DNA from 2 places in the Streptomyces griseochromogenes genome. Region 2 is predicted to be linked to the other one. Evidence: riboswitches for the same ligand, from Rfam matches in the RefSeq annotation. Region 2 holds a riboswitch; the other holds the start of a gene.
The links. A riboswitch is a leader RNA that binds a small molecule or an ion and turns the genes downstream of it on or off. The one in region 2 is predicted to bind glycine.
Positions count from the first base shown of each region.

Region 1 (4,409 bases), 5.9 Mb from region 2:
ACTCGTGCGCGACCAGGTTGCCGGGACCGGTGTAGAGCACCGGGTAGTGCGGCTCCAGGCGCTTGGCGACGTAGTTCGCGGAGAGCACGGCCACCTGCGTGGCGCGCTTGAGGCCCTCGCCGCCCATCAGGCGGACGTACGCCCACGAGATGGGCAGGATGCCCGCGCTGCCCCACGGCGCCGCCGAGATCGGGCCAACGCCCGTCTCCGGACCGGCCGCCGGCTGCAGCGGGTGGTTGGGCAGGTACGGCGCCAGGTGCGCGCGGACCGCGACCGGGCCGACGCCGGGACCGCCGCCGCCGTGCGGGATGCAGAAGGTCTTGTGCAGGTTCAGGTGCGAGACGTCACCGCCGAAGTGGCCGGGCTTGGCGAGGCCCACCAGGGCGTTGAGGTTGGCGCCGTCGACGTACACCTGGCCGCCCGCCTCGTGGACCTGGGCACAGATGTCGGCGACGTGCTCCTCGAAGACGCCGTGCGTCGACGGGTAGGTGATCATCAGCACCGCCAGCTCGTCGCGGTACTGCTCGATCTTGGCCCGCAGGTCCTCGACGTCGATCTCGCCGTCCTCGGCGGTCTTCACGACGACGACCTTCATGCCGGCCATCACGGCGCTGGCGGCGTTGGTTCCGTGCGCGGAGGACGGGATCAGGCACACGGTCCGCTGCTCGTCGCCGTTGCCCCGGTGGTAGCCGCGCACGGCCAGCAGACCGGCCAGCTCGCCCTGCGAACCGGCGTTCGGCTGGAGCGAGACCTTGTCGTAGCCGGTGACCTCGGCGAGACGTTCCTCCAGCTCGTGGATGAGCGTGAGGTAGCCCTCGGCCTGCTCGGCGGGCGCGAACGGGTGGAGCTGGCCGAACTCGGGCCAGGTGACCGGCTCCATCTCCGTGGTCGCGTTGAGCTTCATGGTGCAGGAGCCCAGCGGGATCATGCCCCGGTCGAGCGCGTAGTCGCGGTCGGCCAGCTTGCGCAGGTAGCGCAGCATCGCGGTCTCGGAGCGGTGGTCGTGGAAGACCGGGTGGGTCAGGTAGTCGTCGGTGCGCAGCAGCGCCGCGGGCAGCGCCTCCCCGGCGGCCGCGTCCAGCGCCTCGATGTCGCCGGCGACTCCGAAGGCGGAGAAGACGGCGTCCAGCTGGGCCCGGTTCGTGGTCTCGTCGCAGGCGAGGGAGACGTGGTCGGCGTCGACCCCACGCAGGTTGACTCCGCCCGCCCGGGCTGCGGCGACGACCTCGGCGGCCCTGCCGGGCACGCGGGCGGTGAGGGTGTCGAAGTAGGCGCCGTGGACGATCTCGACACCGCCGGCCTGCAGACCCTCGGCGAGGATCGTGGCGTAGCGGTGGGTGCGGCGGGCGATGGTGCGCAGGCCCTCGGGGCCGTGGTAGACGGCGTACATGCCGGCCATCACGGCGAGCAGCACCTGAGCGGTGCAGATGTTGCTGGTGGCCTTCTCGCGGCGGATGTGCTGCTCACGGGTCTGCAGCGCGAGGCGGTAGGCCTTGTGCCCGTCGGCGTCGACGGACACGCCGACGAGACGGCCGGGCAGGCTGCGCGCGAACTTCTCGTGCACCGCCATGTAGCCCGCGTGCGGCCCGCCGAAGCCCATCGGGACGCCGAAGCGCTGGGTGGTGCCGATGGCGATGTCCGCGCCCAGCTCGCCCGGCGAGGTCAGCAGGGTGAGCGCGAGCAGGTCGGCGGCGACGGTGACGAGGGCGCCCAGCTCGTGCGCCTGCTCGACGACCGGCTTGATGTCGCGTACGGCACCGGAGGCGCCCGGGTACTGGATCAGCACGCCGTTGATCTCGCGCGCGGCGATGTCGGCCGGGATGCCCTCGCTGAGGTCGGCGACGACGACCTCGACGCCGGTCGGCTCCGCACGCGTCTCGATGACGGCGATGGTCTGCGGCAGCACGTCCGCGTCGACCAGGAACAGGCCCTTCTTGTTCTTGCCCATGCGCCGGGACAGCGCCATCGCCTCGGCGGCCGCGGTGCCCTCGTCCAGCAGGGAGGCGCCGGAGGTGGGCAGGCCGGTCAGCTCGGCGACCATGGTCTGGAAGTTCAGCAGGGCCTCCAGGCGGCCCTGCGAGATCTCCGGCTGGTAGGGCGTGTAGGCCGTGTACCAGGCCGGGTTCTCCATGACGTTGCGCAGGACGACCGGCGGGGTGAAGGTGCCGTAGTAGCCGAGGCCGATCATCGAGCCGAGGACCTGGTTGCGGTCCGCGAGCGAGCGCAGCTCGGCGATCACCTCGGCCTCGGTGCGGGCGCCCGGCAGGTCCAGGGCGTCGGCGTTCTTGATCACATCCGGGACCGCGGCGGCGGTCAGCTCGTCGAGGGAGCCGTAGCCGACGTGCGCGAGCATCTTGGCCCGCGCCTCCTGATCGGGCCCGATGTGGCGCTGCTCGAAGGGAATGCCCGCTTCGAGCTCGGAGAGCGGAATGCGATGGGCGGTCATTGCGGAGGCCTCCTGGTCTGACACGACCTTCGAGGGGCACCACGGCGCGGGTACCCCGACGGCCTCCCCCTCTGTCATCTCAACCTGAGAGCTTCACCGGGCACCCGAAGGCCCCGGCTTTCACCGTCGGTGAGAGCGGAAGCCGTCGACATCCGCCCTGCTTTCCAGAGTGACCTCGTCCGTGCGGTACGTGAGCCTGAGAGATTCCGGGGAGGATTTGCTCCTTCGGCGCCTCCGAAGTGGTCGGAGGACTCTCCCGCACGGGGTCAGCAGCCGCTGTCAGCCTACCAGCGAGGTCAACGCCCGAGCCCTCGAGTGGCCGCCTCCTTGATTGTGCTCTTTTGTAGTGCTTACGGATGAGTTGCGACCAAGTGGAGGGAGAGGGGCCGTGCAGACCGACATCGATCCGCGCAACCTGATCGGCCGCAAGGCGTTCGACCGCAATGGCACCAAGATCGGCACGGTCGACGAGGTGTATCTCGACGACGCGACCGGTGTGCCGGAGTGGGCGGCCATACGGACCGGCCTGTTCTCCCGGGACGCCTTCGTCCCCCTGGAGCCGAGCGAACTGATCGAGGGTGCCCTACGGGTCCCCTTCGACCGCGCGCTCATCAAGGACGCCCCCGACTTCGGCGTGGGCCGCCATCTCTCTCCCGAGCAGGAACTCCAGCTCTACCACCACTACGGCCTGGACGTGGCCCCGCCCCCTCCCCCGGACCACGACTTCGGCAAGCTGGCGGGAACGGAGGAGAGCTGAGGAACTCACACCCTGCCCGGTCGACCCCCTGGGGGTGCGGGGACCGCGCGAGAAACCACTCCGGACCCGCGCCCCGCACAGCCGACGGGCAGCGGGTGCCCGTACTCGGCATGCCGTGCCTACACCTCGGTGTCCACCCCGTCCAGCACCAGCGGCAGCGGCTCCGCCGGCTCCAGCGCGGGATCATCGACAAGAAACGTCCGTACGCGTCCCGGAGGGGACTGCGGCGTCTCGAAGCGCACGGTGACTCGCCCGAGGCCGCTGCCCTGCACCCAGCCGTGCCCGTACTCGGCATGCCGTACGTCGTACCCGGCACGCCACTGCCGCTCCGCGGGCTCCGGGCGCTCCACGGCCTCGGGCGCGGTCTCCTCCGGCGCCTCCGCCAAGGCGCCCTGCTCGCCCGCGGCCTGCGCGAACAGGTCTTCCTGGGTGTAGTCGGCGAGCCCGGAGACTCCCACGCCGAGCAGCCGCACCCCGCCCGTGGTGTCCACGGACTCCAGCAGCCGCGCGGCCGCCTCCCGGATCACCGCGGGGTCGTCCGTGGGGCCTCTGAGCGTCTCCGACCGGGTCAGCGTCGAGAAGTCGTATCTTCGCACCTTCAGCACGATGGTCCGCCCGGACAGCCCGGCCTCGCGCAGCCGCCGCACGCACCGGTCCGCGAGCCGCTGGACCTCCAGACCTACCCGGATCCGGTCGTGGATGTCCACGTCGTAGGTGTCCTCGACCGACACCGACTTGGCCTCCCGCTCGGCCACCACGGGCCGGTCGTCACGCGCCAGCGCCATCGCGTACAGCCCGTGCCCGTGCGCCTTGCCCAGCAGCCGTACGAGCTCGTCCTCGCCCGCCTCGGCCAGCTCGTCGACCGTGGTGATCCCGGCGCGCCGCAGATGGTCCCCGGTGGCCGGGCCGATGCCGGGCAGGGTCCGCACCGGCATGGGCCCCAGCAGTCCCCGCTCGGTCCCCGGCTCGATGAGCACGAGTCCGTCGGGCTTGGCCTCCTCCGAGGCGATCTTCGCGAGCATCTTGGAGGCGGCCAGCCCCACCGAGCCCGTGAGTCCCGTGACCGCCCGGATGTCCGCGCGCAGCTTGATTCCCGTCAGCCGCGCCGACTCCTCGTCCCAGGCCGCTCCCCCGGCCTCCAGGTCCACGAACGCCTCGTCCAGGCTCAGCGGCTCCACCAGCGGTGACAGCTCCCGCAGCAGCGCC
Region 1 is NZ_CP016279.1:7,713,252-7,717,660, forward strand. Features, by position in the region: gene gcvP (aminomethyl-transferring glycine dehydrogenase) at 1-2,446, opposite strand, end outside; glycine riboswitch at 2,621-2,715, opposite strand; gene AVL59_RS33285 (PRC-barrel domain-containing protein) at 2,835-3,203, shown strand; gene AVL59_RS33290 (DNA polymerase IV) at 3,323-4,409, opposite strand, start outside.
Region 1: linked by a shared signal. The riboswitch ahead of gcvP (aminomethyl-transferring glycine dehydrogenase) and the one ahead of gcvT (glycine cleavage system aminomethyltransferase GcvT) in region 2 are both predicted to bind glycine.

Region 2 (4,409 bases):
CGGTGAGGACCACGCCCGTCGCGGCGAACTCGGCGGAGGCGGCGGAGAGGAAGTCGACCGGGTCGTCCTGCCAGTCGGGCTCGAAGAGGCGGACCCGGCCGCCGCTGCTGGGGCCGTCCAGCGGGGTGCGGCCCGTGCGGCACAGCTCGGCCACCGCCTCGGGCGGGAGCGGTATGCCGACCACGCCGTCGGGGTTGACGGCGATGCCGACCTGCGGGGGCAGGCCGCGGGCGAACTCCACCGCCGGGGCGATGGTGTACGACATGTGGGAGCCGGTCACCTGGCGGAGCTGCTCCTCGGAGCTGAAGACCGGGACGTGGACCTGGCCTTCGATGTCCATGGTGGGCAGGTCCAGCGGGCCGCTGTCGGGTCCGCCGCCGTTGGGCAGCGGGATCCACAGGAAGCTCCGGCTCAGGACTTCGATGATCCGGCCGCCCGCGGAGGGTATGCCGAGGGAGGCCGAGAGCACCTCCTCCAGCTCGTTGCCGGGCCAACCGCTGTGCGGGTGGGGGTGTGTCTGTGCCGGAATGTCCGCGGAGAAGTCCGCCGCCGAGAAGTCCATCTGCCTGCCGCCTGCCGGGAACCACTGCTGTGATTCAAAAGGCTAGCGGGTGCCTGTGACACCGGTCGGCCCGACGACACCGCTCCGCCCTCACCCCGACCGGCCGGCGAAGCCGATGCGGTGCACAACGTCCGCCGCGGCGCGGTCCAGCAGCACCGCCGAGCCGCAGCCGGCCGGCAGCTCGCCCCGCTCCACCGCGCGCAGCAGGCGGGCCGCCGTGCGGCGGTGGCGGCGGAAGGCGTAGTGGGACACGCCCCGGCCGCGCTCGTACTGGCCCTCCCTGGCCGCCCGGGGCGGCACGTCGAGCAGGAGCAGGTGCAGGGTGGTGCCGCGGCGCCGGGCCTCGCGGGCCAGCCAGGCGCGCACCCAGGCCTGGGTGCCGCAGTCGTGCACGACGACTCCCTCGCCGGTGCGCAGGGCGCGGCGCAGTCCGGCGTAGTGGGCGAGGCGGACCAGCGGGCGGTAGAGGGCGTACGGCAGGAGGCGGGGCAGGCGGGCCGCCCAGCGGTCACGGGCGTCCTGGGAGTCGATGCGGTGACCGCGGACCGCGCGGTTCATCAGGGTGGACTTGCCGCTGCCGGGCAGGCCGGTGATCACCACCAGGTCACGGGGGCCGAAGAGCAGGGCGTGCGGGCCGCGCCCGGCACGGTCGCGCAGGTCGCGGACGACCGGGGCCGGCCGCTCGGCACAGCGCTCCCGGGCCGGGGCGGAGCGCTGCCCCGGCACCGCGATGCCGGTGGTGGCGTAGGCCGTGGTCCTGTTCACCGTGATCGTCCTCCCCTGTGGGCTTGCAAAGGTCCTGCCCTTCGGATGTAAAGAGAAGGTAATGTGCGGTGTCCGGTGGTTCGGTGCGCGTACTGCCACAGGTCGGTTACAGATGCGGCCCCTGACGGGCGGGGGTGTGGCGTGCAATGATGTGCCCGCCAACTGCATACCGGCCGTTTGAATCCGCGCGGGAGAGTCCCCAGCAGCCTTCGCTGGGGCGCCGAAGGAGCAAGTCCCTCCCTTGAATCTCTCAGGCCCCGTTACCGCGCGGGCGAGGCACATCTGAAAAGCGGGCCGCTGTGTCAGTGGCTCCACCCAAGGTGCAAGCCGTGATCGTCCCTGTGGCGGTCTCGGCGAACCTCTCAGGTTCCGATGACAGATGGGGAGGAACGTTCCTCGCCCGTCATACCTGCCCTGGGAGACGACCGACCGATGAGCAGTACCGAACCCACCGAGCTGCGCCACACCGCGCTGGACGCGCTGCATCGCTCGCTCGGTGCGACGATGACCGACTTCGCGGGCTGGGACATGCCCCTGCGCTACGGCTCCGAGCGCGACGAGCACCTGGCCGTGCGGACCAAGGCCGGTCTCTTCGACCTCTCCCACATGGGTGAGATCACCGTGACCGGGCCGCAGGCCGCCGCCCTCCTGAACCACGCCCTGGTCGGCAACATCGCCTCCGTCGGCGTCGGCCGCGCCCGCTACACCATGATCTGCCAGGCCGACGGCGGCATCCTGGACGACCTGATCGTCTACCGGCTGGCCGAGACCGAGTACATGGTCGTCGCCAACGCCTCCAACGCGCAGGTGGTGCTGGACGCGCTGACCAAGCGTGCCGAGGGTTTCGACGCCGAGGTCCGTGACGACCGTGACGCGTACGCGCTGATCGCGGTCCAGGGCCCCGAGTCCCCCGGGATCCTGAAGTCCCTCACCGACGCCGACCTGGACGGCCTGAAGTACTACGCGGGCCTGCCCGGCACGGTCGCCGGCGTCCCCGCGCTGATCGCGCGCACCGGCTACACCGGCGAGGACGGCTTCGAGCTGTTCGTGAAGCCGGAGCACGCCGTTCAGCTGTGGCAGGCGCTGACCGAGGCCGGCGAGGGCGTCGGCCTGGTGCCGTGCGGCCTGTCCTGCCGGGACACCCTGCGCCTGGAGGCGGGCATGCCGCTGTACGGGCACGAGCTGACCACGGCACTCACCCCCTTCGACGCCGGGCTCGGCCGGGTGGTGAAGTTCGAGAAGGAGGGCGACTTCGTGGGCCGCGAGGCGCTCGCCGAGGCCGCCTCCCGGGCCGAGCAGAACCCGCCGCGGGTGCTCGTCGGCCTGATCGCCGAGGGCCGCCGGGTGCCGCGCGCCGGCTACCCGGTCGTCGCGGGCGGCGCGGTGATCGGCGAGGTCACCTCCGGCGCCCCCTCCCCCACCCTGGGCAAGCCGATCGCCATCGCGTACGTCGACGCGGCGCACGCGGCGCCGGGCACCGAGGGCGTCGGCGTGGACATCCGGGGCAGCCACGAGCCGTACCAGGTCGTGGCACTGCCCTTCTACAAGCGCCAGAAGTAGACACTGGGCGCGGTCCGTGCCCGGCACGTGACCCTGCGCACATTCAACTGCTCACCAGCAGTTCCAGTAGTCCCCCATTCATCAGCACTCCCGCGCGTACAGGAGAATTCAGGCCATGAGCAACCCCCAGCAGCTGCGCTACAGCAAGGAGCACGAGTGGCTGTCGGCCGCCGACGAGAACGGCGTCGCGACGGTCGGCATCACCGAGTTCGCGGCCAACGCGCTCGGCGATGTGGTCTACGCCCAGCTCCCCGAGGTCGGCGACACGGTGACCGCGGGCGAGACCTGCGGCGAGCTGGAGTCGACCAAGTCGGTCTCCGACCTGTACTCCCCGGTCACCGGTGAGATCGTCGCGGCCAACCAGGACGTCGTCGACGACCCGTCGCTGGTGAACTCCGCCCCCTTCGAGGGCGGCTGGCTGTTCAAGGTCCGCGTCACCGAGGAGCCGGCCGACCTGCTCTCCGCCGACGAGTACACCGCCCAGAACGCCGGCTGAGGAGTCGTAGCCGTATGACTGTCCTGAACACGTCCCTGCACGAGCTCGACCCGGAGATCGCCGCCGCGGTCGACGCCGAGCTGCACCGCCAGCAGTCGACGCTGGAGATGATCGCCTCCGAGAACTTCGCGCCGCTCGCGGTGATGGAGGCCCAGGGCTCGGTCCTGACCAACAAGTACGCCGAGGGCTACCCGGGCCGCCGCTACTACGGCGGCTGCGAGCACGTCGACGTCGCCGAGCAGATCGCCATCGACCGGATCAAGGAACTGTTCGGCGCCGAGTACGCCAATGTGCAGCCCCACTCCGGCGCCTCCGCCAACCAGGCGGCCCTGTTCGCGCTGGCGCAGCCCGGGGACACCATCCTCGGCCTGGACCTGGCGCACGGCGGCCACCTGACCCACGGGATGCGGCTGAACTTCTCCGGCAAGCAGTTCAACGTGGTCGCGTACCACGTGGACGTGGAGACCGGGCTGGTCGACATGGCCGAGGTCGAGCGCCTGGCCAAGGAGCACCGCCCCAAGGTGATCATCGCGGGCTGGTCGGCGTACCCGCGCCAGCTGGACTTCGCCGCCTTCCGCCGGATCGCCGACGAGGTCGAGGCGTACCTGTGGGTCGACATGGCGCACTTCGCGGGCCTGGTCGCCGCCGGTCTGCACCCGAACCCGGTCGAGCACGCGGACGTGGTCACCTCCACGACCCACAAGACCCTGGGCGGCCCGCGCGGCGGCATCATCCTCGCGAAGAAGGACTTCGCGAAGAAGCTGAACTCGTCCGTCTTCCCGGGCTTCCAGGGCGGTCCCCTGGAGCACGTGATCGCGGCCAAGGCGGTCTCCTTCAAGGTCGCGGCGAGCGAGGAATTCAAGGAGCGCCAGCGCCGTACGGTCGAGGGCGCCCGCATCCTCGCCGAGCGGCTGACCGCCGCCGACGCCCGTGAGGCCGGCGTGAACGTGCTGTCCGGCGGTACGGACGTGCACCTGATCCTGGTGGACCTGCGCGAGTCCGAGCTGGACGGGCAGCAGGCCGAGG
Region 2 is NZ_CP016279.1:1,804,715-1,809,123, reverse strand. Features, by position in the region: gene AVL59_RS08375 (enhanced serine sensitivity protein SseB) at 1-562, opposite strand, end outside; gene AVL59_RS08370 (AAA family ATPase) at 653-1,327, opposite strand; glycine riboswitch at 1,506-1,603, shown strand; glycine riboswitch at 1,604-1,716, shown strand; gene gcvT (glycine cleavage system aminomethyltransferase GcvT) at 1,760-2,887, shown strand; gene gcvH (glycine cleavage system protein GcvH) at 3,003-3,383, shown strand; gene glyA (serine hydroxymethyltransferase) at 3,398-4,409, shown strand, end outside.